One region of the Kitasatospora sp. NPDC053057 genome, then DNA from elsewhere that is predicted to be linked to it. Evidence: predicted binding sites of a transcription regulator. Region 1 holds the regulator's gene; each other region holds the start of a gene.
What was found. Region 1 encodes HrcA, which represses chaperone genes, less so after heat shock. Its sites were predicted from a motif close to TTNGCACTCNGNNNNNCNGAGTGCNAA; they were not measured.
Positions count from the first base shown of each region.

Region 2: the regulator HrcA is predicted to act here: its motif matches at 7,135-7,161, upstream of groES (co-chaperone GroES).
Region 3: the regulator HrcA is predicted to act here: its motif matches at 3,835-3,861, upstream of ACIG5E_RS16355 (FmdB family zinc ribbon protein).

Region 1 covers NZ_JBITZP010000029.1:19,325-29,005, reverse strand. The annotation lists gene ACIG5E_RS26750 (histidine triad nucleotide-binding protein) at 1-301, opposite strand, end outside; gene ACIG5E_RS26745 (RDD family protein) at 378-1,103, opposite strand; gene ACIG5E_RS26740 (PDZ domain-containing protein) at 1,234-4,461, opposite strand; gene ACIG5E_RS26735 (16S rRNA (uracil(1498)-N(3))-methyltransferase) at 4,566-5,315, opposite strand; gene dnaJ (molecular chaperone DnaJ) at 5,408-6,547, opposite strand; gene hrcA (heat-inducible transcriptional repressor HrcA) at 6,621-7,655, opposite strand; gene htpX (zinc metalloprotease HtpX) at 7,922-8,842, shown strand; gene ACIG5E_RS26715 (hypothetical protein) at 8,875-9,462, shown strand; gene ACIG5E_RS26710 (hypothetical protein) at 9,491-9,681, opposite strand, start outside.
Region 2 covers NZ_JBITZP010000020.1:96,924-106,604, forward strand. The annotation lists gene ACIG5E_RS21975 (alpha/beta fold hydrolase) at 1-703, shown strand, start outside; gene tsaE (tRNA (adenosine(37)-N6)-threonylcarbamoyltransferase complex ATPase subunit type 1 TsaE) at 805-1,299, shown strand; gene ACIG5E_RS21985 (hypothetical protein) at 1,418-1,612, shown strand; gene ACIG5E_RS21990 (hypothetical protein) at 1,652-2,218, opposite strand; gene tsaB (tRNA (adenosine(37)-N6)-threonylcarbamoyltransferase complex dimerization subunit type 1 TsaB) at 2,377-3,051, shown strand; gene rimI (ribosomal protein S18-alanine N-acetyltransferase) at 3,075-3,563, shown strand; gene tsaD (tRNA (adenosine(37)-N6)-threonylcarbamoyltransferase complex transferase subunit TsaD) at 3,556-4,662, shown strand; gene ACIG5E_RS22010 (hypothetical protein) at 4,659-4,919, shown strand; gene ACIG5E_RS22015 (polysaccharide deacetylase family protein) at 4,999-5,910, shown strand; gene ACIG5E_RS22020 (methyltransferase domain-containing protein) at 5,886-7,082, opposite strand; gene groES (co-chaperone GroES) at 7,303-7,608, shown strand; gene groL (chaperonin GroEL) at 7,743-9,371, shown strand; gene ACIG5E_RS22035 (LysR family transcriptional regulator) at 9,510-9,681, shown strand, end outside.
Region 3 covers NZ_JBITZP010000013.1:97,829-107,509, forward strand. The annotation lists gene ACIG5E_RS16330 (phosphatase PAP2 family protein) at 1-611, opposite strand, end outside; gene ACIG5E_RS16335 (sigma-70 family RNA polymerase sigma factor) at 1,035-2,006, shown strand; gene ACIG5E_RS16340 (hypothetical protein) at 2,143-2,406, shown strand; gene mscL (large conductance mechanosensitive channel protein MscL) at 2,475-2,891, opposite strand; gene ACIG5E_RS16350 (hypothetical protein) at 2,922-3,194, opposite strand; gene ACIG5E_RS16355 (FmdB family zinc ribbon protein) at 3,485-3,823, opposite strand; gene ACIG5E_RS16360 (MFS transporter) at 3,949-5,208, opposite strand; gene ACIG5E_RS16365 (potassium/proton antiporter) at 5,649-7,133, opposite strand; gene ACIG5E_RS16370 (penicillin acylase family protein) at 7,407-9,681, shown strand, end outside.

The DNA of each region.
Region 1 (9,681 bases):
GGAAGACGGTCTGCCCGGCGCCCGCACCGGTGTTGAAGATCAGCCGGTAGTCCTCGATGCCCTCGTCCTTCGCCACCGCGCCCGCCTCGGCGAGCAGTTCGCCGGCGATCTCCGGCTCGGCGGCGGCCAGCGCGGCGGCGTTCGGGTAGTGGACGTGCGGAATGACCAGGACGTGCACCGGGGCCTTGGGGGCGATGTCGCGGAAGGCGAGGGTGCGTTCGGTCTTGCGCACCACGGTCGCCGGGATCTCGCCCGCCACGATCTTGCAGAACAGGCAGTCGGGCTGCGGCTCGCCGGCCATCGGCTTCTCCTCGGGTCGCTGGGTCTTCGTTGAAGGTCGCTGGGTCTTCGTCGAATTGGGGCCGTACGGGCGCAGCCTAGCCGAGCCGCCCGACCGCCTGCTGGTACTCCTGCAGGTGCTTCCAACGCACCGACCGCATCCCGACGATGTCCCCCTCGGACACCTCGACGTCCTCGGAGATGATCACCACCGCGAGGAAGACGAAGCCGAGCAGCCAGCGCCTGGTCAGCCGCCACATGTTGGGGCGCATCACCCGCTTGCGGCGCACCACCCGCATCGCCATGATCCCCTTGCCCACGCTGAAGCCGGTCAGCCGGGCCAGCACCACCTGGTTGAGGAACGAGGCCAGCAGGCCGACGCCCAGGAACGCCACCCAGAACGGCACCACCGGGCTCTGGGTGGCGGCGTGGCCGACCGCGTGCACGACGGGCTTGGCGTGCTTCGCGGTGTTGTCGTCGGCGATGGCGGCGGCGAAGCCGAGGCTGAAGACGAGGACGAAGTCCAGCACGATCGCCAGGAAGCGCCGCCCGCCGTTCGCCTCCGGCGGGCACGGCGGGAGCGCGGGCTGCGCGTGCGGCTGCTCCACGTACGGCTGCTGGAACTGCTCGGGCTGCCCGTAGGGCTGCTGCTGGTAGCCCTGCGGCGGGTACGGGCCCTGGCCGTACGGCTGCGGCGGCTGGCCGTACGGCTGGGGCTGCGGCTGGGCATACGGCTGGGGCTGCGGCTGCTGGCCGTACGGGTTCGGCCCGTAGCCGTTCTGCGGGTACTGCGGGTACTGCGGCGGCGGATAGCCCTGCGCCATGGTGTGATCCCCCGTGAGCTGTCGATCAGATGATGCAAGATCGCGATCAAGAACAGCCCCGCATCCTACCCACGCCCCGGAGCGGGAGGTCGACCTCGCCGACTTCCCGCTCCGGGACTGCACCTCCCGACTACATCCAGGGCGCCGCCGGTGCCGTGCGCGCCGGGGTCTCGGCCAGGGCGGCGAGGGCGATCCGGACGCCCTCGGCCAGCTGCGGGTCCTCGCCAGCCGCCCGCTGGTGCGGGGCGATCGGCACCTCGACGTCCGGGTCGACGCCGTGGTTCTCCACGCCCCAGCCGTACTTCTCCAGCCAGAACGCGTACTTGGGCTGGGTGACCAAGGTCCCGTCGACCAGCCGGTAGCGGCTGTCGATGCCGATCACGCCGCCCCAGGTGCGGGTGCCGACCACCGGGCCGATCCCGAGCGCCTGGATCGCGGCGTTGACGGTGTCGCCGTCCGAGCCGGAGAACTCGTCGGCCAGCGCGACCACCGGTCCGCGCGGGGCGTCGGCCGGGTACGGCATCGGGTGGGCGATGTCCCGGGCGAAGTCCCAGCCGACGATCCGGCGGGCCAGCTTCTCGATCACCAGCTGCGAGAGGTGACCGCCGCGGTTCTCCCGCACGTCGACGATCACGCCCTCCTTGGCCATCTCGGTGGTCAGGTCGCGGTGCAGCTGGGCCCAGCCGGCCGACTGCATGTCGGGGATGTGCAGGTAGCCGAGCCGGCCGCCGGACAGCTCGCGCACGGCGGCCCGCCGGCCGGCCACCCAGTCGTGGTAGCGCAGCGGCTCCTCGTCGGCGAGCGGGACGACGACCGGATGGCGGAGGTCCGTGCCGTCCTTGCCGGCCACGGTCAGCTCGACCGGCTGCCCGGCGGTGCCGGCCAGTAGCGGCGCCGGCCCGGTGACCGGGTCCACCGGGCGCCCGTTGACGGCGAGGACCGCGTCGCCCGAGCGGATCGCCGCGCCGGGCGCGGCCAGCGGCGAGCGGGCCCGGGGGTCGGAGGACTCGCCGGGCAGGATCCGGGCGACCCGCCACTGCTCGCCGTCCTTGACCAGGTCGGCGCCGAGCAGCCCCTGCCGGCGGGCCGGCTCGGTGGGTCGGCCGTACGGGAGCACGTAGGCGTGCGAGGTGCCGAGTTCGCCGTGCACCTCCCAGAGCAGGTCGACCAGTTCGTCGTGCGAGCCTATCCGCTCCACCAGCGGGCGGTAGCGTTCCAGCACGCCCGCCCAGTCGAGGCCGCCGAGGTCCGAGCGCCAGAAGTTGTCGCGCATCAGGCGGCCGTTCTCGGAGTACATCTGGCGCCACTCGGCGGCCGGATCGACGGTCACCCTCAGCCGGGTGAGGTCGACGGCGGTCTCGTCGTCCTCGCCGCCCGCCTTGTGGTCGGCCGGGACGATCCGCAGCTCGCCCTCGTCCAGCACGGCGACCCGGGTGCCGTCCCCGCTGACCGCGAAGTCGTCCAGGCCGTGCACCAGTTGCTCGGCGCGGCGCCGCTTCAGGTCGAACCGCTCCAGCACCGGCCGGGGCCGCTCGTCGTCCAACGAGGCCGCGTCGTCGCCCAGTTCGCCGAGCAGCGGGGAACGGGTCCACAGCACGCCGTCCTTGGCGGCGCGCAGCCGGCCGAAACGGCCGCCCTCGACCGGGAAGGGCACGATCCGGTCGGCGAGGCCGTCCAGGTCGACCCTGGTCACCGGCAGGGCGTCGGTCTCGCCGTCCTCCTTCTTGCCGCGCGGCTCGTCCTCCTCCCCGCCGAGCGGGCGCCCGGCCCGCTGCGGCCCGAACGGCGAGGGCGTGTCGGCGGCCAGCGTGATCAGGTACGGGCGGCAGCCGCCCGGGAAGGCCATGTCGAAGCCGTGCGAGTCGTACACCGGGTCGAAGTTGCGCACCGACAGGAAGGCCAGGTGGCGGCCGTCCGCGGTGAAGGCCGGCGAGGTGTCGAAGAAGCGCGGCTGGGTGGCCTCGCTGACGGTGCGGGTGGCCAGGTCGGCCAGCACGATGTGGCGCAGCGAGTACGGGCCGAGGCCGTGCACCGGGCGGGACCAGGCCAGCCAGGCCGAATCCGGGCTGAAGGTCAGCCCGCTGACCTCGCCGTCCCGGCTGCGGGCCAGCTCGTGCACGGCGCCGTCGGCGAGCGCCACCAGCAGCACCCGGCCGTCGTGCACGCCGAGCGCGGCCTGCCGGCCGTCCGGGGAGACGGTCAGCGAGTTGACCCGGCCGAGCCGCCCGGCCGCCAGCCGGCGGCGCGCGGCGCCGTCCACGGCGGGCGCGAACTCCAGCGCGTCCTCGCCCTCGGCGTCCGAGACCCACAGCACGCCCTGGGCGCCGTCCTCCCCCGGCACCACCCGGGCCAGCCGCCCGCGCACGCCCGGCGTCTCGTCCAGCACCCGGGCCGGGCCCTCCCGGTGGGTCAGCCAGTGCACGCTGCCGCGCACCACCACGGCGGAGGCCCGGCCGGTGCGGTCGGGGGCGGCGGTCTCCAGCCAGTGCCCGGCGTGGACCGGGCGGGGGCGCCGGCCGGCGCGCGGGCCGGCCAGCCGGACGTCCAGGCGGCGGGGCGCGGCACCCTCCAGGTCGTCCAGCAGCCAGAGGTCGCCGGCCCGGTGGAAGACCACCCGGGTGCCGTCGGTGCTGGCGTTGCGGGCGTAGAAGCCGTCCGGGTCTGTGCTGTGGCGGCGCAGGTCGGAGCCGTCCGGGCGGCTGGAGTACAGCTCACCGACGCCCTCGTGGTCGGACAGGAACCCGATCCGCTCGCCGACCCACAGCGGCGAGCCGAGCTGACCGTCCAACTCCTCGTGGATCCGGACGAATTCGTCCCGGCCGAGCCACAACTTGCCCGCCCGGCCGCCCCGGTAGCGCTTCCACCAGGCCGGCTCGCGGTTGTTGGCACTGACCAGCAGCACCCGGTCGCCGTCCGGCTCGAAGGCCAGCCCGCCGACCAGCCCGTACGGCAGCCGCTGCGGCTCGCCGCCGTCCAGCGGCACGGCGTACGCGTGGGTGCGGCGCAGGGTGGCCTCGCCCGCGGTGGTGGCGGCGATGGGGCGCCCGTCCGCCGTCCAGCCGTGCACCTGGGTCTGCTGACTGCCCCAGTACGTCAGCCGCCTCGACGGACCGCCGTCCACCGGCACCACGTGCACCTCGGGGGCGCCGTCCCGGGTGGAGGTGAAGGCGATGTGCCGCCCGTCCGGGGAGAACCTGGGGTGGTGCACCGGCAGGTGATCGGCCGTCAGCCGCCAGGCCCGGCCGCCGTCCAGCGGGGCGAGCCACAGGTCGTCCTCGGCGACGAAGGCGGCCAGCTCACCGTGCAGATGGGGGTGGCGCAGATAGGCGCCCGCGGTGGTGCTCAGGGAGTCCGTCACCCGGTCAGCGTAAGCAGGTGCGGGTACGAGCCGCTCCGTTTTCCCGAGACTCCCGGCGGGCGCACGGGGAGCGCGGACGGGCCCTGAGGCGCGTCCGACAAGCCCTACGCCCAGCGGCCGGTGCGCCCCAGCAGCAGCGCCCCGGCGGCCACCCCGGCGGTCGAGGTGCGCAGCACCGAGGGGCCCAGCCGGTACGGCTTGGCGCCCGCCTCGGCGAAGGCGGCCAGCTCCTCCGGGGAGACCCCGCCCTCCGGGCCGACCACCAGCACGATGTCCCCGCCGGCGGGCAGCGCGGTCTGCGCGAGCGGCTCGGCACCCTCCTCGTGCAGCACGGCGGCGAGGGCGGCCCCGGCGAGCAGCGGCGCCAGCTGCCGGGTGGTCATCGGTTCGCGCACCTCGGGGAAGCGCAGCCGACGGGACTGCTTGCCCGCCTCCCGGGCGGTGGCCCGCCACTTGGCGAGCGCCTTGGCGCCGCGCTCGCCCTTCCACTGGGTGATGCACCGGGAGGCGGCCCACGGGATCACCACGTCCACGCCGACCTCGGTCATGGTCTCCACGGCCAGCTCGCCGCGGTCGCCCTTGGGCAGCGCCTGGACGACCACGATCCGCGGCGCCGGCTCCGGCTCCCGCCGCACGGCGTCCACCGTGACGTCGATGGCGTCCTTGCCCAGTACCTCGGCGACGGTGCCGTCCACGCCCAGGCCCAGCCCGTCCGCCAGGGTCACCGCCTCGCCGGCCGTCAGCCGCTTCACCGCCGCCGCGTGCCGCCCCTCGGCGCCGTCGAGCCGCACCACGGTCCCGGGCGCGGCGGCGGCGATCCGCTCGGTCTCGACGACGAAGACGGGCGCGGTCATGACGAGGACCTTTCCAGGAGGGGCCTGCGGCCGAATGGGGACAACACGGAAGGGGTGCCGGGGAACTGCCCCCGGCACCCCTTCCCGGACGACTACCGGCCGTTGAAGGCGTCCTTCAGGCGCGAGAACAGGCCCTGCTGGCCCGGCGCGAACTGGCCGGACGGCCGCTCCTCGCCGCGCAGTATGGAGAGCCGGCGCAGCAGCTCCTCCTGCTCGGGGTCGAGCTTGGTGGGCGTCTGCACCTCGACATGCACTATCAGGTCACCCCGGCCGCCCCCGCGCAGGTGGGTGATGCCCCGGCCGTGCAGCGGGATCGACTGGCCGGACTGGGTGCCGGGCCGGATGTCGACCTCCTCCAGCCCGTCCAGGGTCTGCAGCGGCACCTGGGTGCCGAGCGCGGCGGCCGTCATCGGGATGGTGACGGTGCAGTGCAGGTCGTCCCCGCGCCGCTGGAAGACGCTGTGGCTGGTCTCGGCGATCTCGACGTACAGGTCGCCGGCCGGGCCGCCGCCGGGGCCGACCTCGCCCTCGCCGGCCAGCTGGATCCGGGTGCCGTTGTCCACACCGGCCGGGATCTTGACCGTCAGGGTGCGGCGGGCCCGCACCCGGCCGTCGCCCGCGCACTCGGGGCACGGGGTCGGCACGACGGTGCCGAAGCCCTGGCACTGCGGGCACGGGCGGGAGGTCATGACCTGGCCCAGGAAGGACCGGGTGACCTGGGAGACCTCGCCCTTGCCGCGGCACATGTCGCAGGTCTGGGCGGAGGTGCCGGGGGCCGCGCCCTCGCCGTTGCACGTGGTGCAGGTGACGGCGGTGTCGACCTGGAGTTCCTTGGTGGTGCCGAAGGCGGCCTCCTCCAGGGTGATCTCCAGCCGGATCATGGCGTCCTGGCCGCGGCGGGTGCGCGAGCGCGGGCCGCGCTGGCCGGCCGCGGCGCCGAAGAAGGCGTCCATGATGTCGGAGAAGCCGAAGCCCGCCGCGCCGGCGCCGAAGCCGCCCGCGCCACCGCCGCCGGGCGACAGCGGGTCGCCGCCGAGGTCGTAGACCTGGCGCTTCTGCGGATCGGAGAGCACCTCGTAGGCGGCGTTGATCTCCTTGAACCGCTCCTGCGTCTTCGGGTCCGGGTTGACGTCCGGGTGCAGTTCGCGTGCCAGGCGCCGGAACGCCTTCTTGATCTCGTCCTGCCCCGCATCCCGTCGGACGCCGAGTACCGCGTAGTAGTCCGTGGCCACCAAATGCTCCGCTTGTTCCGCCTGTAGTAGTGCGACTGGACACCGCCGCCGGACTTCCGACGGCGGTTGCTTGCTACGACTCGGCCAGGATCTGCCCCACGTACCGTGCCACCGCTCGCACCGCCCCCATTGTGCCCGGGTAGTCCATCCGGGTCGGACCGATCACGCCCAGTTTCGCCACGCTCTCGTCGCCCGAACCGTAGCCGACCGAAACGACCGAGGTGGAATTCAGCCCTTCGTACGCGTTCTCCCGCCCGATCCGGACCGTCATCGCGGCGTCCGCGGTCTCACCCAGGAGGCGGAGCAGGACGACCTGCTCCTCCAGGGCCTCCAGCACCGGCTGGATGGTGAGCGGGAAGTCGTGCCCGAAGCGGGTCAGGTTGGCCGTGCCGGCCAGCATGATCCGCTCCTCGTTCTGTTCGGCGAGCGCCTCGAACAGCGTCGCCAGGACAGTACTGACGGTCGGCCGGTCGACCTGCTCGAAGATCCCCGGCAGCTCCTCCAGCAGTCCCGGGACGTCCGGAAGCCGCTGGCCGGCCGCCCGCGCGTTGATCCGCGCCCGCAGGTCCGCCAGGACCGTCTCGCCGACCGTGCCCGGGCAGTCGATCATCCGCTGCTCGACCCGGCCGGTGTTGGTGATCAGCACCAGCATCACCTTGGCCGGGGCGAGCGCCACCAGCTCGATGTGCCGGACGGTGGAGCGGGTGAGCGAGGGGTACTGCACCACGGCGACCTGCCGGGTCAGCTGGGCGAGCAGCCGCACCGTGCGCCTGACCACGTCGTCCAGGTCGACGGCGCCGTCCAGGAAGTGCCGGATCGCCCGGCGCTCCGGGGAGCTCATCGGCTTGATCTCGGCGAGCTTGTCGACGAACAGCCGGTAGCCCTTGTCGGTGGGGATGCGCCCGGCGCTGGTGTGCGGCTGGTGGATGTACCCCTCCTCCTCCAGCGCCGCCATGTCGTTGCGGACCGTGGCCGGGGACACCCCGAGGTTGTGCCGCTCCACCAGGGCCTTGGAGCCGACCGGCTCCTCGGTGCCCACGTAGTCCTGGACGATCGCGCGCAGCACGGCGAGCTTGCGGTCGTCCAGCTGGCGGACCTCACCGGCCATGGGGCACGCACCTCCGTCTTCGCACGTTGTCCGTCTGTGATGCTGCGAGCCGCTCCTCGGAGGGCCCGACCTTGGCACTCTGCGCACACGAGTGCCAAAACCGTACCTGCCAGTGTACGGCCCGGGTCCTACCGCAGGAACGGCCCGGCCAGGGTGATCCTGCCCGCAGTTCCGGACGGCCACCACGACACTCCGCGTGCGGGGGTGGTGCCCCGGGGCCGTCCGGGTGGCAGCATCGAAAGCGACGGCGAACGGAGGAGCAAGAGATGTCGAGCTCGGGCCAGCACACCCGTTTCGCGCCCGACCGCGGCCTGACCGGCCGCATGGTCGCGACGATGTTCGTGATCGGGCTGCTGTACGTCGGTTTCACGGGCCTGCTGATCGCGCTGCTGCGCGGGGCCTGGCCGCTGATCGTGCTGATCTCCGGCGGGCTGTTCGTGGCCCAGTTCTGGTTCAGCGACAAGATCACCGAGCGGGCCATGGGCGCCCGGCCGGTGACCGAGGAGCAGTACCCCCAGCTGCACGGCACCATCGACCGGCTCTGCGCCCTGGCCGACATGCCCAAGCCCCGCGTGGCGGTCGCCGACAACGACATGCCCAACGCCTTCGCCACCGGCCGCAACCCGCAGAACGCCGTGGTGTGCGTGACCACCGGCCTGTTGCGCCGGCTCGAACCGGAGGAACTGGAGGGCGTCCTGGCGCACGAGCTGTCGCACGTCGCCCACCGGGACGTCGCGGTGATGACCATCGCCGGCTTCCTCGGCGTGCTCGCCGGGGCGATGACCCGGATCGCCATGTACGGCGGGTTCATGGGCGGCGGCCGCAACAACAACGACCAGAACGCGGCCATCGCGGCGCTGATCATCCCGCTGGTGTCGATGGTCGTCTACGCCATCAGCTTCCTGCTCACCCGGCTGCTCTCCCGCTACCGCGAGCTGGCCGCCGACCGGGCCGCCGCCCAGCTCACCGGACGGCCCAGCGCCCTGGCCTCCGCCCTCACCAAGGTGACCGGGCAGATCTCCGCCATCCCCACCGAGGACCTGCGCAAGTCGCAGCCCTACAACGCCTTCTACTTCGCCCCCGCGCTGAACGCCAAGGAGACCGCCTCCCAGCTGCTCTCCACCCACCCGACGCTGGAGAAGCGACTGGCCCAGCTGGCGAAGATCTCCGAGCAGCTCGGCCGCTGACCCGTTACGACCCCGTTCACGAAAGGACCCCCGTGGGATTCCTGGACGCCCTGTTCGGCCGCACCAAGCCCGTCAAGCCCGACCTCGACCAGCTGTTCGGTGTGCCGTCCGCCGCACTCACCCTGGAGGCCGCGGCCGGGTTCCTGCCCACCGGGCTCGGCTCGGTCTGCTTCGCTGCCGTCGAGGGCGCGTCCTTCGTCCAGGTGGAGCAGCAGGTCCGGGCGCTGCTGGACGCCGACACCGAGCGCGGCGGCGTCCCGGTGGAGGCCTCCAAGGACGGCTACGGCTACTCCTGGCTGCTCGCCCGGCACACCCCCCAGGAACTGCCGGAACTGGTGAACGACCTGCACGCGGTCAACAGCGAGCTGGAGGCGAACGGCTTCGGCCCGCAGCTGCTCTGCTCGCTGGTCGGCTTCCGCAATCCGGAGGGGCAGTCGCTGGCCCTGGTCTACCTCTACAAGCGCGGCACCTTCTACCCGGTGTGTAAACAGCCTGGCCAGGAGAAACGGAACAACCCTCTGGAGATCGAGATCTCCAACCTCCTCAAGAATGATCTTCGGATCGAGCCGGACCTGTCCCGCTGGTTCCCCGTCTGGGGCGCCCCGGGCATGGAGGAGTGAGAGCTGTGATCAGCGATGCCTCAGCTCCTCAGACGGTTCCTGGAACTTGGTGAGGACAGGGCCCGGCGTCAGGACCGAAGGTCGACCGGACCGGCCATGGCGGAAACTCCTGGGACGGTTGCCCGGCGGCAAGAGCGTTCCATCGATCGGCCCAGGGCTGTGCCATCTCCGGGCAGCACCACACGCGGCCCCAGTTCCAGTAACCGCCTTCTTCCCGTA
Region 2 (9,681 bases), on a different contig from region 1:
CCACTCGATGGGCGGCATGACGGTGATGGCGCTGGCCGACCAGCACCCGGAGCTGTTCCGGGAGCGCGTGGCCGGGGTCGCGCTGGTCGGCACCTTGGCGGGGGACTGGAACGAGGTGAGCCTCGGTCTGCCGACGGTCGGGGCCAAACTGTTCAAGAAGGTCGCGCCCGGGGTGGTGAAGCTGCTGGGCCGACAGGTCGAACTGGTGGAGGCGAGCCGGCGGATCGGCTCGGAGGTCGCCGCCGTGTTCTACCGGAAGTTCTCCTTCGGGGGACGGGACGTCGATCCCGGCGTGGTGCGCTTCGCCGAACAGTTGCTGGACGCCACCCCGATCGACGTGGTCGCCGAGTTCTACCCGGTGTTCGGCGCGCACGAGAAGTACGAGGCGCTGGCCGCCCTGCGCGGTCTGCCGGCCCTGGTGCTGGCCGGGACGAAGGATCTGCTGACGCCGTCGGCGCACAGCGAGGCGATGGCCGAGCGGCTGCCGGGCGCCGAACTGGTCCTGGTCGAGGGTGCCGGGCACCTGGTGCCGCTGGAGCGTCCGGAGCTGGTCGACCACGAGCTGGCGCTGCTGCTGCGCCGGGCCGTCGACTTCGCCGGTGCCGCGCCGCTGCCGCCCGCCGTCCTCGCACTCGCCGAGGAGTCGCCCGCGGACGAGTCCGGCGAGGCGGCGGCCCCGGATCGGGCCGTCGACCCCGCCTGAGCCCCCCGCCCGCCGCGGCCGGGTGCGCCGGTGTGGCACGGTAGCGGTGGCGGCCGGTGGTCGGCGCGCCGCTACGGACGACCGAAGGGCAAGACACGCGCATGGGCTCGCACGCCACTCTCACCGTCCCCACTCCGGAGCGGATGGGCCGGCTCGGCCGGGAGCTGGCCGCGCTGCTGCGGCCGGGTGACCTGGTGCTGCTCTCCGGCGAGCTGGGGGCGGGGAAGACCACGCTGACCCGGGGCCTGGGGGAGGGACTGCAGGTCCGCGGGGCGGTGACCTCGCCGACCTTCGTGATCGCCCGGGTGCACCCCTCGCTGGTCGGCGGCCCGGCCCTGGTGCACGTGGACGCGTACCGGCTGGGCGGGGACCTGGACGAGATGGAGGACCTCGACCTGGACGTCTCGCTGCCGGAGTCGGTGGTCGTGGTCGAGTGGGGCGAGGGCAAGGTCGAGCGGCTGTCCGAGGACCGGCTGGAGGTGCGGATCGAGCGGGCGATCGGCGACACCGCCGGGGAGGACCACGATCCGCGCCGGGTCGTGCTGACCGGCCTCGGGGAGCGCTGGGCGGGCGTGGAGCTGGAGAAGCTGGCGTAGCACCGGCCGATCGGGTTCCACCGTTTTGCCGACAGGCTGTCGGCAAGGTGTTGCGGGCAGGGCGCCGGGCGTGGTGGGATGGGTGCTGCGGTTAGGTCTGCCTAACTAGGGAGGCGCCATGTCGAGCACCACCCCCGCCCCGGAGCGCGCCGCGCGCACCGCCGGGGCCGGAGAGTCCGCCCACCGCGCTCAGGGGGAGCCGATGCGGGCGCTGCTGGCCGCCTGCGCGGCCGCCGAGGCGGTGTCCACCCCGCCCGAACCGCGGCCCCGGCAGGCCGAGGAGCCCGAGGCGGAGACGCCCCGGGCCGCGTAGCACCCGTCTCCCGCGCCGCCCGCCGTGCGGGCGCGCGGCTCAGGCGACCACGACCACCTTGGTGCCGTTCGACGCGAAGTCCCAGAGCAGCTGACCGTCGGCGCGGCTGCTGCGGATGCCGCCGGTCTTGGTCTTCGGGTCGGCGGCCGGGGTCGCGTCGTCCAGCGCCGCGCCGAAGCCGAACACCACGCCGTTCTGCTGCGCGAAGCGCACCACGTGCTCGATCTTCCGGCCGTCCGTGCCGGTGCCGGACGGGGTGCGGCTGTACACCGAGTAGCTGCCCGGGGCGGGCTCGACCGAGCCCGGGGTGACCAGGAAGGCGGCCGCGACCTGCGGGTTCTTCTTCGGGTCGACCAGCCAGACGAAGTGGCTGCCGGCCGAGTAGACCACCCGGGTGCCGCTGCCCGAGGAGGCCGGCAGCGGCGGGACGGTCGGGGTGGCGGAGGCGCTCGGCGTCGCGGAGGCGGCCGGGCCGGTGGACGTCGAGGCGGCGGTCGGCCGGGCTCCGCCCGCGCGGTCCTGGGCACCGTTGGCCTGGAAGGCCAGCAGGCTCACCACCGCCAGGGCCCCCAGGGTCAGCCCCGTGACCACCACTCCAGGACCCATCTTCGCCACGTGCCCGCTCCCGCCGCCGTCCGTTGTTCGTACCGCCCTAATCGTGCCAGGTCCCCCTGGCCGCTCGGCAGCGCCCTTGCACGTGTGTTCCGGAGGGGGACACCAGCTCGATCAGCCGGTCGGCCGAACGTCGGTCTAACCTTGACCCCGTGCTGCTGCTCGCGTTCGACACCGCTACCCCCGCCGTCACCGCCGCCGTCCACGACGGCACCGCGGTCCTCGCCGAGACCCACCAGGTCGACGCCAGGCGCCACGGCGAACTGCTGCTGCCCGCGATCGACCAGGTCCTGCGGGCCGCCGGGGTGGACAAGCACCGGCTCACCGGGATCGCGGTCGGCGTCGGCCCCGGCCCGTACACCGGCCTGCGGGTCGGCCTGGTGACCGCCGCCGCGCTCGGCCACGCGCTCGGCCTGCCGGTGCACGGCGTCTGCACCCTGGACGCGATCGCCTTCCAGGCCCGCGCCGAGGGCCTGGCCGGACAGCCGTTCACCGTCGCCACCGACGCGCGCCGCAAGGAGGTCTACTGGGCCTCGTACGACGCCGACGGCAGCCGCACCGAGGGCCCCGGCGTGGACCGCCCGGCCGAGCTGACGCCCGCGGCCCGCTCGGTCGGCGCCGGCGCGCTGCTCTACCCCGACGCCTTCCCGGGCGCGCACGGCCCCGAGCACGTCTCGGCCGGCGCCCTGGCCGGCTTCGCGGCCGCCGAGCTGACCGCCGGTCGCGAGCTGCTGCCGAACGTGCCGCTGTACCTGCGCCGCCCGGACGCCCAGGTCCCGGCCGGCTACAAGACCGTTCTGGGGGGCAAGGCGGTGCTCCCGGCGTGAACCACGGCACCACCCTGCGCCCGATGCGCTGGTGGGACATCGAGCCGGTGATGGACCTGGAGCTCAGGCTGTTCCCCGAGGACGCCTGGTCCCACGGGATGTTCTGGTCCGAGCTCGCCGAGGCCCACCCCGGCGGCACCCGCCACTACTCGGTCGCCACCGCCGCGGACGGCACGATCGTCGGCTACGCCGGTCTGATGGCCGTCGCCGGCGAGGGCGACGTCCAGACCATCGCCGTCGACGAGCGCCACCAGGGCGCCGGCCTCGGTACGGCGCTGCTCACCGACCTGATCCACGAGGCCGCCCGGCGCGGCTGCGCCGACCTGCTGCTGGAGGTACGGGTGGACAACCAGCGCGCCCAGCGGCTGTACGAGCGCCACGGCTTCGAACCGGTGGGCATCCGGCGCGGCTACTACCAGCCCGCCAACATCGACGCGCTGGTGATGCGCCTCGAACACCCCAGCACTGACAGCACCGACCCGAAGGACATTGAGGACACCCCCCATGGCTGACGAACCGCTCGTCCTCGGCATCGAGACCTCCTGCGACGAGACCGGCGTCGGCATCGTGCGCGGCACCACGCTGCTGGCCGACGCGGTCGCCTCCAGCGTCAACGACCACGCCCGCTTCGGCGGCGTCGTCCCGGAGATCGCCAGCCGCGCCCACCTGGAGGCGATGGTCCCGACCATCCAGCGCGCCCTGGACACCGCCGGGGTCAAGGCCAGCGACCTGGACGGCATCGCCGTCACCGCCGGCCCCGGCCTGGCCGGTGCGCTGCTGGTCGGCGTCAGCGCGGCGAAGGCGTACGCCTGGGCGCTGGACAAGCCGCTGTACGGGGTCAACCACCTCGCCTCGCACATCTGCGTCGACCAGCTGGAGCACGGCCGGCTGCCCTCGCCGACGATGGCCCTGCTGGTCTCCGGCGGGCACTCCTCGCTGCTGCTCAGCGAGGACATCACCGCGGACGTCCGCCCGCTCGGCGCGACCATCGACGACGCCGCCGGCGAGGCCTTCGACAAGGTCGCCCGGGTGCTCGGCCTGGGCTTCCCGGGCGGCCCGATCGTCGACCGGACGGCCCGCGAGGGCGACCCCAAGGCGATCAACTTCCCGCGCGGCCTGAGCGGGAAGAACGACCCCGAGTACGACTTCTCCTTCTCCGGTCTGAAGACCGCCGTCGCCCGCTGGGTGGAGGCCAAGCGCCGGGCCGGCGAGGAGGTACCGATCGCCGACGTCGCGGCCTCCTTCCAGGAGGCGGTCACCGATGTGCTCACCCGCAAGGCCGTCAAGGCCTGCAAGGACAACGGCGTCGACCACCTGATGATCGGCGGCGGCGTCGCGGCCAACTCCCGGCTGCGCGAGATGGCCCAGCAGCGCTGCGACCGGGCCGGCATCCGGCTGCGGGTGCCCCGGCCGGGCCTGTGCACCGACAACGGCGCGATGGTGGCGGCGCTGGGCTCCGAGATGGTGTGGCGCGACCGCGCCCCCTCCGCCTTCGACCTGTCGGCGGACTCCTCGCTGCCCGTCACCGACGTCCACGTGCCGGCTGCGGTGATCGAACACGGCGATCTCCACGGCCAGGCCTACGACGCCCTCGGCGGCGGCGCCGCGTGACCGTCGCCGCGATGTGGGAGGCCCGGGCGGCGGACGGCCGATCGGCTGAACTCGCGGCCTGGGTGCGGGAGTTCGCGCTGCCCGCGCTGCGCGGCGCGGCCGGGCTCGCCCGGACCGAACTGTTCTCCGCGCCCGGTGAGCGGGTGCTGCTGATCACCTGGTGGGACGGCGAGCCGGCACCGGTCGCCGACCCGCCGGCCGAGCTGCTCGGCCGCCCGGTGCACCGTTGGTCCTTCGTCAGCGAGCACGTCGAGTAGACGGTGGTCGGGAACCGCCGCGGCGGCCGCTACCGTGCATAGCTGAGAGAAAGCTGGACGGGACCGGGAGCGCGGTGCGGTGAACAGGGACGGGCGAAGCAGGACCAGGACGTACGTGGCGGGGGCGCTGGCCCTGCTGGCCTTCGCCACCGCCTGCGGCGACAACGGGGACGGCGGCGGCGCCGCACCCGGGACCAAGGCCGCGTCTGCGGCGCCCCAGCCGTCCGGCGGTGGCGGCACGCCGGGCGCCGCGGCCACCACGCCCGGCGCGGCCCCGGCCGAGGGCGACGCCGCGGCCTGGGCGAAGTGGAACCTCAAGCCGCTGACCCCGGCCCCCGCGCCGCCCGCCGACAAGCCCATCAAGCTCGAACGCACGGGCACCGTACCGGTGTTCAGCGACGTGAAGACCACCGACAAGGTCGTCTTCATCACCATCGACGACGGCGCCGAGAAGGACCCGAAGTTCGTCGAGATGCTGACCGACCTCAAGGTGCCGATCACGATGTTCCTGACCAAGGACATCGTCAAGAACGACTACGGCTACTTCAAGCCGCTCCAGGCGCTCGGCAACCACATCCAGAACCACACCGTCACCCACCCGGTGATGAGCAAGCTTCCGCCGGACAAGCAGAAGTCCGAGATCTGCGAGGACCAGGCCGCGCTCACCCAGCAGTACGGCACCGCCCCGCTGCTGTTCCGCCCGCCGTTCGGCGACGGCGCCAACACCCCGACGCTCAACAACTCGGTGCAGCAGTGCGGCCCGCGCGCGATCGTGCTCTGGCGCGAGTCGATGCAGATCCACGACATGCAGTACCAGGCGGGCGACAAGAAGCTGAAGCCCGGCGACATCATCCTGGCGCACTTCCGCGGCCCCAAGGAGCTCAAGGGCGCCACGATGACCCAGATGTTCGCGGACCTGCTCGCCCGGATCCAGGAGCAGGGCTTCTCGGTGGCCCGGCTGGACGACTACATCCAGCCGCCGGCCTCCTGAGGCGTCTGCACCGGCTGGCCCAGCATCATCAGCGGCCCGTTGTCGGTGCGGCTGAGGATCACCGTGACGGTGTTCGGCCCGGAGGGCTTGAGCTGACGGCGCAGCTCCTCCGGGGTGATCGCCATCCCGCGCTTCTTGATCACCACCGTGCCGACCCCGCGCTCGCGCAGCAGCGCCTTCAGCTTCTTGATGTGGAAGGGCAGCACGTCGGTGAGCTCGAAGGCGTGCGCGTACGGGGTGGCGATCAGCCGGTCCGAGGTCAGGTAGGCGATCTTCGGGTCGATCAGCCGGCCGCCGACCTGCTCGGCCACCTCGGCCACCAGGTGCGCCCGGATCACCGCGCCGTCCGGCTCGTACAGGTACCGCCCGACCGGGCCGGCCGGCGGGTCGGGCAGGTCGCCGCCGGTCAGGCTGGCGGCCTGCGGCAGCAGGGTGGCGCGGTGCGGGCGGGTCGCCCCGGTGCCGAACCAGAGCACCGCCTCCTTGACGTCCCCGTGGTCGGACACCCACTCCGCCTCGGCGTCCGCCGGGACGGCCTCGTGGGGGATGCCCGGGGCGACCTTCAGGGCGCCGATCGGGGTCCGCCGCCCGGCCTCGATCGCCCAGGAGAGCGGCGGCGCGTACGCCTCCGGGTCGAACACCCGGCCGCGCGAGGTGCGCCGGGCCGGGTCGGTGAACACCGCGTCGTAGCCGGTCACGTCCACCTCGGCGACGTCCGCGCAGACCACCTCGACCAGTTCGGCCAGACCCAGCGCGGCGGCGTTGGCCGCGGTGGCGGCGCAGGCCGCCGGGTCCTTGTCGACGGCCAGCACCCGGATCCCGGCCCGGGCCAGCGCCAGTACGTCCCCGCCGATGCCGCAGCACAGGTCCGCCAGCCGCCGTACGCCCAACTCGGCGAAGCGGCGCGCCCGCCACTCGGCCACGCTGCGCCGGGTGGACTGCTCGACCCCGTTGGGCGTGAAGTACATCAGGTCGGCGTCCGCCCCGAACTTCGCCCGCGCCCGCTGCCGCAGCCGCGCCTGCCCGAACGCCGCCGACACCAGCTCCGCCGGGTGCTCCCGCCGCAGCCGGGTGGCCAGCGCCAGCTCCTCCTCGGGAGCGAACTCGCGCAGCTCGGCGAGCAGGGCCTGACCCTGGGGTGTCAGCAGGGGCTGGAGGTTCTCGGTGTCCACGAGGTCATTCTGACCGGTCAGGGGAGGCAATCAGAGTCCGTCGGGCGCGCCGTTGGCACTCTGGTTGACTGAGTGCTAACCGCAGCCTATGGTCATCCTTGGCACTCCCCACTGGGGGAGTGCTAACGCGAAGACGTGTGTCTGACCCCCGCGACGGCAGGCCCGCAGGTTCGCCCCTACCCGTTAGAAAACCCCGTAATCTCCGAAGGGGAGCTCGGACGTGACCACCAGCAGCAAGGTTGCCATCAAGCCGCTCGAGGACCGCATCGTGGTCCAGCCGCTCGACGCCGAGACCACCACGGCCTCCGGCCTGGTTATCCCGGACACCGCCAAGGAGAAGCCCCAGGAGGGCGTCGTCCTGGCTGTCGGCCCGGGCCGCTTCGAGGACGGCCAGCGTCTGCCGCTCGACGTCGCCGTCGGTGACATCGTCCTGTACTCGAAGTACGGCGGCACCGAGGTGAAGTACCAGGGCGAGGAGTACCTCGTCCTCTCGGCTCGCGACGTTCTCGCCATCATCGAGAAGTAACGCGGCATCGAGAAGTAAGTCGTTCCGACCCGCCCCGGATCCGTGTCCCAAGTGACAGGGGCCCGGGGCGTGGTTGTTGGTTCACGTAGTTCGGCGGCCGGTGGGCCGGCCGCAGCCCCGAGGGAATAGGGAACATGGCGAAGATCCTGCAGTTCGACGAGGACGCCCGCCGCTCGCTGGAGCGCGGTGTCAACAAGCTGGCCGACACCGTCAAGGTGACCATCGGCCCCAAGGGCCGCAACGTCGTCATCGACAAGAAGTTCGGCGCCCCGACCATCACCAACGACGGTGTCACCATCGCCCGTGAGGTCGAGCTGGACGACCCGTACGAGAACCTTGGCGCGCAGCTCGTCAAGGAGGTCGCGACCAAGACCAACGACGTCGCGGGTGACGGCACCACCACCGCCACCGTGCTGGCCCAGGCCCTGGTCAACGAGGGTCTGCGCAACGTCGCCGCCGGTGCCGGCCCGGCCGCTCTGAAGAAGGGCATCGACAAGGCCGTCGCCGCCGTCTCCGAGCACCTGCTGTCCATCGCCCGCGAGATCGAGGGCAAGGACGACGTCGCCGCCGTCGCGTCCCTCTCCGCGCAGGACACCCAGGTCGGCGAGCTGATCGCCGAGGCGATCGACAAGGTCGGCAAGGACGGTGTCATCACCGTCGAGGAGTCGAACACCTTCGGCGTGGAGCTGGACTTCACCGAGGGCATGCAGTTCGACAAGGGCTACCTGTCGCCGTACTTCGTCACCGACGCGGAGCGTCAGGAGGCGGTCCTCGAGGACCCGTACATCCTGATCAACCAGGGCAAGATCTCCTCCATCCAGGAGCTGCTGCCGCTGCTGGAGAAGATCCTGCAGAGCGGTGCCTCCAAGCCGCTGCTGATCATCGCCGAGGACGTCGACGGCGAGGCGCTGTCGACCCTGGTCGTGAACAAGATCCGCGGCACCTTCAACGCCGTCGCCGTCAAGGCCCCGGGCTTCGGCGACCGCCGCAAGGCGATCCTCGGCGACCTGGCCGTCCTGACCGGCGGCACGGTCATCTCCGAGGAGGTCGGCCTCAAGCTCGACCAGGCCGGTCTGGACGTGCTGGGCACCGCCCGCCGCGTGACCATCACCAAGGACGACACCACCATCGTCGACGGTGCCGGTGACTCCGAGGCCGTGGCCGGCCGCGTCGCCCAGATCAAGGGCGAGATCGCCGCGACCGACTCCGACTGGGACCGCGAGAAGCTGCAGGAGCGCCTGGCCAAGCTGGCCGGCGGCGTCTGCGTCATCAAGGTCGGCGCCGCCACCGAGGTGGAGCTGAAGGAGCGCAAGCACCGCCTGGAGGACGCCATCTCGGCGACCCGCGCCGCGGTCGAGGAGGGCATCGTCGCCGGTGGTGGCGCCTCCCTGGTCCACGCCGCCAAGGTGCTGAACGACGGCCTGGGCCTGTCGGGTGACGAAGCCACCGGTGTCGCCGTGGTCCGCAAGGCGCTGCACGAGCCGCTGCGCTGGATCGCCCAGAACGCCGGCCTGGAGGGCTACGTCATCACCTCCAAGGTCTCCGAGCTGGAGGCCGGCCAGGGCTACAACGCGGCCACCGGCGAGTACGGCGACCTGGTGAAGGCCGGCGTCATCGACCCGGTCAAGGTCACCCGCTCCGCCCTGGAGAACGCCGCCTCGATCGCCTCCCTGCTCCTCACCACCGAGACCCTCGTGGTGGAGAAGAAGGAGGAGGAGGCCGAGGCCGGTCACTCGCACGGCGGCCACGGCCACTCGCACTGAGGCACCGACGCCTGACCGGAGGCCCGGTCCGCTCCCTCGGGGAGTCGGGCCGGGCCTCCGGCTGTCACTCACCCGCGCTTGAGGCTTCAGCTATCAGTAGAATTTTGCAGAATGCAAAGATTGCCTTATAACTGAGGCATGATCGAGGCCCGCCATCTGCGCGTCCTGCGTGCCGTCGCCCGCACCGGCTCCTTCTCCGCCGCCGCCCGCGAGCTGGGGTGTACGCAGCCTGCCATCAGCCAGCAGATGAAGGCCCTGGAGAAGTCGGTGGACACCCCGCTGGTGGTCCGCTCGGGCCGCGGGATGCAGC
Region 3 (9,681 bases), on a different contig from region 1:
AGCCAGCCCGCCACCACGTCGCTGGGCCAGTGCACCCCGAGGGCGGTCCGGGTCCAGCCGATGGTCAGCACCGTCGCCGCGGCCACCGCGCAGGCGGCGGTTCGGCCCCGGCGGTCGACCCGGTACCAGAGCAGGCCGACCAGGACGGCGCAGGTGATCGCCGAGGCCATCGCGTGCCCGGAGGGGAACGCCGGGCCGCCGGCGTGCGAGACCGGGTCGGAGAAGGCGGGCCGCTGCCGGTCGACGGCCAGCTTGAGCGCCCACTGGGTGCCCCAGCCGACCAGTGCCTGGGCGGCCACCCAGCCGGCCAGCACCCGGGCGCCGATCAGCCAGAGCCAGGCGGCCGCGATGCCGAGTAGTGCACGCATCGTGACGGGGCCGCCGATGTCGGAGAGGGTCTGCACCGCGGCGGTCCAGATCCGGTGGTCCCGTGCGTAATCGTGGAGTCCGCTGATCCAGTCCTGGTCGAACTGGTGCAGGGGGTGCCAGTGGCCCGTCACCAGCGTCGCCAGGAGGCAGAACAGCGCGGCGCAGCCCAGCGCGAGCGACGCGTCCCGAAGGAGGCGACGCTGACGCACAGTGACGGAGGTCGTGCTGTTGGTCAGGTGCATGCCTGGTACCTTCCCAGCGCCCTGCGCCGATCGGGAGCTGAGGTGATAGCGATTCGGCATCTTTTGTGCGGAGGACCTGCGTGCGCCGGGATGCGAGCGCGGGTGGAATACGGGGGCGCGCGGGAACGTGTGCGATCGCCCGGCTGTTCAACGAATGGGCGACGGTTGCGTGTGCGGCCTGTGAAGAAGTGCTCTACGGGCGGTCGCGGACGGGCACATGAGGTGCCTGATCGGTCACTGAGTGTCCAGATCCGGGGTGAAAACCGGCAGGATACTGCATTGCCGGGAAGAATCTGAGCGACTTGGGAATGTTGTCCGGAATCTGTTCGTTGGATCGTTACGTGTGAGCCCTTTTGGGCCCGCACTTCTTGCCCTCTCGGGGCAGGCAGGCAGACCTCGGCAATTCCAGCAAAGGGAGCAAGCATGGCCACCCGTGCCGTCGTTCGCGACAGGGCCGACCGGACTCGCGCGGCCCGCCCGACCAACCTTGAGGCCGACCGTGACTTGGTCGGTATGTACCTCGACGAGATCGCCAGGACGCCCCTGCTCGATGCCGCCGAGGAGGTCGAGCTCTCGCTGCGGATCGAGGCCGGCGTGTACGCCCAGCACATGCTGGACGAGGGTGAACTCCCCGACGGCGTCACGCGCGAGGAGCTGGAGGCGATAGCCGCCGACGCCGAGCGCGCCAAGGACGTCTTCATCCGCTCGAACCTCCGTCTGGTCGTGGCGGTCGCCCGCCGCTACCCGCGCAGCGGGCTGCCGCTGCTGGACCTCATCCAGGAGGGCAATGCCGGCCTGGTGCGCGCCGTCGAGAAGTTCGACTACGCCAAGGGCTTCAAGTTCTCCACCTACGCGACGTGGTGGATCCGGCAGGCGATCACCCGCTCGATCGCCGACCAGTCCCGCACGATCCGGCTGCCCGTGCACCTGGTCGAGGAGCTCGGCCGGATCCGCCGGGTGCAGCGCGAGAAGTCCAAGGAGCTGGGCCGCGAGGCGGAGCCGGCCGAGATCGCGGCCGAGCTGGACACCACCGAGGCCCGGATCAAGGACGTGCTGGACTGGGCGCGGGACCCGGTCAGCCTCAACATGTCGGTCGACGACGAGGGCGAGACCCAGTTCGGCGACCTGGTGGAGGACACCGGGGCGACGTCCCCCGAGGACGCCGTGATGGTCATGCTCCGCCGCGAGGAGCTGGACGACCTGATCGGGCGGCTGGACGACCGCACGGCCTCGATCATCCGCTCCCGCTACGGCATGGAGGACGGCCGCGAGCGCACCCTCACCGAGGTGGGCAAGCAGCACGGCCTCACTCGCGAGCGGATCCGCCAGATCGAGAAGCACGCCCTGGCCGAACTGAAGAAGATCGCCGACCACGCGGGCTTCGAAGCCGCCTGACGGTTGACGGCCGAGGTCGACCACCCGGGCCCTGGTGCGGAGCGCTCCGCACCAGGGCCCGTGGCGCGTCGCGGGCCTCTTAGGCTGGAGGGACAGGTCAGACCGTGAACAGGGGATCGGCAGGGGAGTGGACAGAGTGAGCGAGCAACGACAGGAACAGGGGCAAGGGCAGGGAGAGCAGGGGCAGGAGGAGCAGGACCAGCGGCAGCCGAAGGCCGAGGGCGGTCAGGACGCGGCCTCGGCCAAGGTCAAGGCCCGCCTGGTCTTCCGCGACCCGCTGGACCAGCAGTCCCGGGACGACACCGACGCCGGCTGGGGCGACCGACCCGGGGCTGGGGAGAGCGGTGGGCGGGGGCTGGACTGGTACCTGAGCCAGCGCCCGCCGCACCACGGGGGCTAGGGAGCGAGGGGCTAGGGAGCGAGGGACTAGGGAACGGGGGACTAGGGAACGGGGACCGGAACCGGGGATCAGCGCGCCGTGAGCAGCGCGTCGCGGATCTCGGTCAGCAGTTGGACCTCCTTGGCCTCGGCCTCGGCCGCCTCCTCGGCGACGCTCTTGCGCCTGGCCGCCATCCGGTTCATCGGCACGATCAGGACGAAGTAGACGACGGCGGCGGTGATCAGGAACTGCAGGGCGGCGCTGAGCACCGACCCCCACAGGATGAGGATTCCGGACGTGACCTCACCGGTGCCGCTCACCTCGCAGGGCCCCTTGAGGCAGGAACTGTAGGACGCCAGGTCCTTCGTCCCGAACACACCGACGATCGGATTGATCACGCCCTTGACGAAGGCGTTGACGATGTTGGTGAAGGCCGCGCCGATGACGACGGCGACGGCGAGTTCGACGACATTTCCACGCAGCAGGAATTCCTTGAAGCCTTTCATGCCGCCTCGAACGACGAAGTCGTTCCACGGTTACGGGTGATCTTCCGGAAGCCCGGATTGACAACCCGTACGGCCCACCGCGCCCCCCGAGGACGGCGGCAGCGCGGCCCGTGCGGGCCCGAACGCGAGCGCCGCGGCCACCGCGAGCAGCACCAGCGCGGGCACCCCGGCCCGCCGTCGGACGGCCCGGCGCCAGCGGTGCCACCCGCCGCACCCACGCCGGATCGGCGGGAAGCTCGGCACCTCCTGCCGGGGCGGCACGGTGGGCGCGGGCAGCGGAACGGACAGGCTCATGGTCGTCATCGGGCACCTCCGGATTCGGTCGGTCACCATGCGGTCGGTCACCGCTCGGTGACCCACACGATGCTCGCTCCCGCCGCCGCCGGAAAGCCGATTCCCACAGCCTGTGGACAACCCCGCCCCTGTGGACAACTTCGTACACTCACACGAGTGAGTCCGACCTCCGAAAACTGACGGACGACGCGCGAGAGCACGAAGAGCAACGCGAAAAGGCCCGCCGCCCCCGCGCGAAGCGGGGCCGACGGGCCTTCCCGTGAAGCCTCAGGAGCTCCCGGGAGCCCCGGGAGCCGAGCTCAGCTCGCGGCCGGAGCCGGGCTGCTGGACGAGCTGGACGAGTTGGACGAGCTCGACGAACCGGACGAGCCCGAAGTGCTCGACGAGCCGGACGAACCCGACGTCGACGACGACGTCGAGGATCCGGCGGACGAACCCGCGCCCACCGAGCTGCTGGAGGACGAGCGGCTGTCGGTCCGGTAGAAGCCCGAGCCCTTGAACACGACACCCACGGCCGAGAAGACCTTGCGGAGCCGTCCCTGGCAGTCGGGGCACGTGGTCAGCGCCTCGTCGGTGAACTTCTGCACCGCCTCCAGGCCGCTGCCGCACTCGGTGCACTGGTACTGGTACGTGGGCACTTGTCTTCCTCCTGGCACTCTCGCCTGATGAGTGCTAACGATGGTCAATGATGCGGTATTCCGTTGGATCAGTCCAGCGAATCCGGTGTGAGATGAGCCGGTACGGGCCGCGTTCGACCGCTCGCTCAGCCCTTGGCCGCGCCGACCAGCTGCCCCGCGCCGGCCCGCTCGGCGGACCCCGCCACCACCTGGCTGGTCCGGCTCGGTGCGACCAGCAGGTGCCGCATCGACACCAGCGCGACCAGCCCGAGGCCCGCGCCGACCAGCGGCACCAGGAACCCGGCGGACGGACCGTGGCCGTCGATCAGTCGCCCGGCCACCATCGAGCCGACGGCCAGGCCCAGGCCGATGGCGCCGGTCAGCCAGGTGAACGCCTCGGTCTTGGCCCCGTCCTCGACCAGGGTCTCGACCAGGGTGTAGCCACTGATGAGGGTCGGGGCGATGGCCAGGCCGCAGACCAGCCCGGCGATCGACAGCGTGACCAGGTTGGGCATCGCCCACAGCGTCGAGCAGCCGACCACCAGCAGCGCGTAGCTGATGACCATCCGGTGCTGGACGGCCCGCCGCCAGGCGATGACGCCGTAGAGCACGCCCGCCACCATCGAGCCGCCCGCGAAGATCCCGTACACGGTGCCGGCGGCGTCGTGCTGGCCGACCGAGTCGGCGAAGGCGTTCACCGAGACCTGCATCCCGCCGAACACGGCCCCCACCCCGAGGATCACGCCGGCCAGCAGCCGGACGCCGGGCGAGGTCAGCGCGGAGGCGCGTCGCGTTCCGGGCTGCGGGGCGGTCCGGGCCGGTGCGGTGCGGCGCTGGGCGGCGAAGACCAGTCCGCCGACGAAGGTCAGCGCGGCCTCCGTGATCAGCGCGGTGGACGGACTGACCGAGGTGGCGATCTTGGCGGCCAGGATGGGGCCGATCACGAAGGTGAACTCGTCCGTCACGGACTCGAAGGCGAACGCGGTGCTCACCTTGGCCGCCGAGTGGGCGGAGGCACCCTCGGCGCCGATGGTGGCGATCCAGCGCGCCCGGACCATCGCGCCGATCTGCGGGACGCTCGCGCCGGCCGGAACGGCGGCCAGGAACAGGCACCAGGCCGGCGCGTGGCCGAGCGCCAGCGCGATCAGCAGGCCGACCGAGGCCGCGTGCACCGCGACGGTCGGGACCAGGACGGCGGCCTGCCCGTACCGGTCGGCGAGCCGCCCGGTCTGCGGGCCGATCAGGGCCTGCGCGACGGCGGCGATCGCCGTGACGGTGCCGGCGGTGCCGTACGAGCCGTGGGTGTCCTTGACCAGCAGCAGGATGCCCATGCTGAGCATCGCGTAGGGCAGCCGCGCGATGAAGGCGGGGGCCAGGAACGTCCAGGCACCGGGCGTGCGCAGCAGCGCGCCGTACCCGACCTTGGCGGGTGCGGTCGTGGGGGTGGTCGCGCTGTCGGGGGTGCTGTCCGCGGTGAGCGACGTGGAGTCCGCGGTGATCTCGACCGTTCGGCGGGCCGTCACGGTCGGTCCTTCCTGCTGCCTGGTAGCGCGGCAGGGCATGGGGTGGCCCCGACGGCGCCGAGAGTCGTCCTCTCGCGCGTCGACCGGGGTAGATACCGGGCCGGCCGGGCCTGGTGGGCCGGGGCCGGACCGCGGCCGCCGAGCGGTCGCGCCAACTCTGCGTCAGGCAGATGCTGGGGGTGGTCTAACGGTAGTTATACGGCGTAGTCGAACCAGCATACAGTTACGCGCGTAGATTCCGCCAGGCCACCCATGGCACAGCAGTCCCGGCCGTCACCGTGCGTTCAGCTATCCGGCCGTCACCGCCCGAGCAGCCCCGGCCGTCACCGTGCGTTCAGCCACCCCGCCAGCTTGCCGCCCTTGTCCACGGCCCGCAGCCGCCGCTCCGCCGCCTCGCTCACCTCGTCCGTGGTGACCACCAGCAGCTCGTCCCCGCCGCGCAGCATCGTCGCCTTGTCCGGCACGAAGGAGTTGCCCTCCCGCACGACCAGGGTGACCGCCGCCCCCTTGGGCAGCCGCAGCTCGCTGATCTCCACGCCGGACATCCGCGAGGTCGGCGAGAGCGTGATCGACAGCAGGTGCCCGCGCAGCTTCTCCAGCGGCGCGGACTCGATGTCGAGGTCCTGGCCCATCGCGCCCTCGCCGATCTTCAGCCGCTTGGCCATCCAGGGCAGGGTCGGCCCCTGGAGCAGGGTGAAGACGACGACCAGGATGAAGACGATGTTGAACACGTCCTCGGCCTCGTGGGCGCCGGAGACCACCGGGATGGTGGCCAGCACGATGGGCACCGCGCCGCGCAGCCCGGCCCAGCTCAGCAGGGCCTGCTCGCGGCCGGGCACCTTGAACGGGGTCAGCGTGAGCACCACGGACAGCGGCCGGGCCAGGAAGACCAGCACCCCGCCGATCACCAGCGCGGGCACCACGGCGTCGCCCATGCTCTCGGGCGCGGCGAGCAGTCCGAGCAGCACGAACATGCCGATCTGCCCGATCCAGGCCAGCCCGTCGGCGAAGCCGCGCACGGCCGGTCCGTGCGGGAGCTTGGAGTTCCCGAGGATCACCGCGCTGATGTAGACGGCGAGGAAGCCGGAGCCGTGCAGCAGCGAGCCGCCGGCGTAGGCGAGCACGGTCAGCGCCACCACGGCGATCGGGTACAGGCCCGAGGAGGGCAGCGCGACGTGCTTGATCGCGTACGCGCCGAGCTTGCCGACGGCCAGGCCGACCGCCGCGCCGATCGCCAGCTCGGCGACTATCGTGCCGAGCAGCACGTACCAGGTGTCCAGTTCGCCGGTGGAGGCGAAGGCGACGACCAGGATGACCACGGGCGCGTCGTTGAAGCCGGACTCGGCCTCCAGCAGACCGGTGAGCCGGTGAGGCAGCGGGACCATCCGCAGCACCGAGAAGACGGCCGCGGCGTCGGTGGAGGAGACGATCGCGCCGAGCAGCAGCGAGGTCCGCCAGTCCAGGCCGACCAGCCAGTGGGCGCCGGCCGCGGTGACGAAGACGCTTATCCCGACGCCGACGGTGGCCAGTACGGTGGCCGCCGGCATCGCCGGTCTGACCTCGCGCCAGCTGGTCTTGAGGCCGCCCTCGGCCAGGATCACCACGAGTGCCGCGTAGCCGAGCACCTGGGTCAGTTCGGCGTTGTTGAAGGTGACGCCGATCCCGTTCTGGCCCAGTGCGACGCCGATCCCGAGGTAGATCAGCAGACTGGGCAGTCCTGATCGGGTCGAGAACCGGACGGCGACCACCGCGAAGAGCAGGATCACGGAGGCTTCGAGCAGGAGCTGGTTCAGATGGGCGACGTTCACGCAGTGGCACCTCGGGCAGGCATGGGCGGGCGGGGTGTCAGGTGGTGCAGGGGTGTTCCGTGTGTACAGAGAGGGGTGCTGTCGAGCACCGGTCCGCCAAGAAGTCGTCAATGCTCCTGTTGCGGATCGTTACTCAGTCTAACATTTTGCCATATCTTTAGTTTGGTCCCCCGGTCACAGCGCTCCGCCGACTCGGCCTAATGTGGTTCCCTGTCACGGCCCCAGGCCCTGGACACGCCCGCCCGCCCCGAAGTCAGGACCGCAAGGACCCAGATGCCCCGCTCGAAGAAGTTCCGGCGCGCCCGTCTGATCGTGATCGTGCTGGTCGTGCTGCTGGTGGCCGGCGTCGGCTACGGCGGCTACCGCGGGGTCACCGCGGTCCGTGCGTCCTTCCCGGAGGTGGATGGCACGGTCAAGGTGGCGGGCCTGAGCGCGCCGGTCGACGTCAAGCGCGACGCCAACGGCATCCCGCAGCTGTACGCGGACACCTCCGAGGACCTGTTCCGCGCCCAGGGCTACGTCCAGGCCCAGGACCGCTTCTGGGAGATGGACGTCCGCCGGCACATCACCGCGGGCCGGCTCTCCGAGATGTTCGGCGACAGCCAGGTCGACACCGACTCCTTCATCCGCACCATGGGCTGGCGCCAGGTGGCGCAGAAGGAGTACGACACCAAGCTGTCGCCCGAGACCAAGAAGTACCTGCAGGCCTACGCGGACGGCGTGAACGCCTGGCTCGCCGAGCACCCCGGCGGGGAGAAGGCCTCGCTGGAGTACGCCATGCTCGGCGCCGTCAACAGCGGCTACAAGCCCGAGCAGTGGACCCCGGTGGACTCGGTGGCCTGGCTCAAGGCGATGGCCTGGAACCTCTCCGGGAACCTCCAGGAGGAGATCGACCGCTCGCTGCTCGCCCAGGACTTCGGCCCGGACAAGATCGCCGAGCTGTACCCGGAGTACCCGTACTCCCGCAACGGCACGATCGTGAAGACCGGCACCGTCAGCGGTGACACCTACCGCCCGGCCGACGGCTCCGCCCAGCCCGGTACGGCCTCCGGCGGCAGCACCGCCCAGGGCGCCGCCACCACCAAGGCGCTGGTCCAGGGCCTCACCGACCGGATCGACGGGATGCCGCAGCTGCTCGGCCGCCCCGGCCAGGGCATCGGCTCCAACTCCTGGGTGGTGGCCGGCTCGCACACCACCACCGGCAAGCCCCTGCTGGCCAACGACCCGCACCTCGGCCCCGGCCTGCCCTCGGTCTGGTACCAGATGGGTCTGCACTGCCGGACCGCCTCGCCGGCCTGCCAGTTCGACGCCTCCGGCTTCACCTTCGCCGGCATGCCGGGCGTCGTGATCGGTCACAACAAGGACATCGCCTGGGGCTTCACCAACCTCGGCGCCGACGTCACCGACCTCTACCTGGAGAAGGTGACCGGCCCGGACACCTACCAGGTGGACGGCAAGGACGTGAAGTTCGACCTCCGCAAGGAGACCATCAAGGTCGCCGGCGGCGAGGACCGCACCATCACCGTCCGCACCACCCAGACCGGCGCCCCGCTCATCTCCGACCAGAGCACCGAGCAGCAGAACGTCGGCAAGTACGCCCCCAACGGCAGCTCCGCCCCCGACCGCGGCACCGGCGGCTACGGCGTCGCCCTGCAGTGGACGGCGCTCAGCCCGGGCAAGACCATGGACGCCGTCCTCGAGCTGGACAAGGCCCGCAACTGGGACGACTTCAGGGCCGCCGCCAAGGACTTCGCCGTCCCCGCGCAGAACCTGATCTACGCCGACGCCAAGAACATCGGCTACCAGGCGCCGGGCGTCATCCCGGTGCGCGGCAAGGGCGACGGCTCCATGCCCGCCCCGGGCTGGGACTCGTCCTACCAGTGGAAGCCGGACCCGGTCCCCTTCACCGCCCTGCCGTACAGCTTCAACCCGGCCTCCGGCTACATCGTCACCGCCAACCAGGCCGTGGTCGACCCCGGCTACAAGTACAACCTCACCAAGGACTGGGAGTACGGCACCCGGGCCAAGGAGATCACCGAACAGATCGAGGGCCTGCTCAAGAACAACGGCAAGATCTCGCCGGACGACATGCAGACCCTGCAGCTGGACAACACCAGCATCATGGCCAAGACGCTGGTCCCGCTGCTGCTCAAGCAGCAGATCGACGACCCGTACGTGCGCCAGGCCCAGGACCTTCTGAAGGACTGGAACTTCCACCAGGACGCCGACTCGGCCGCCGCCGCCTACTACAACGGCGTCTGGCGCAACCTGCTCATCCTCGCCTTCGGCCAGAAGTTCCCGGCCGACATCCGGGCCAAGGACAACTGCCTGCTGGTGCGCCAGCAGGACGATCCGACCAAGCCGGACAGCTCCAGCAAGATCGTCACCCAGTGCGGCACCCGCGACCCGGGCAAGGCCCAGCCGGACGGCGGCGACCGCTGGACCGAGGTGGTGCGCGCCCAGCTGGACAAGCCCGACAGCTCGTGGTGGACGTACATCGACTCCCAGCACAAGGAGCAGAAGGGCCTGGACAACCTGCTCAAGGAGG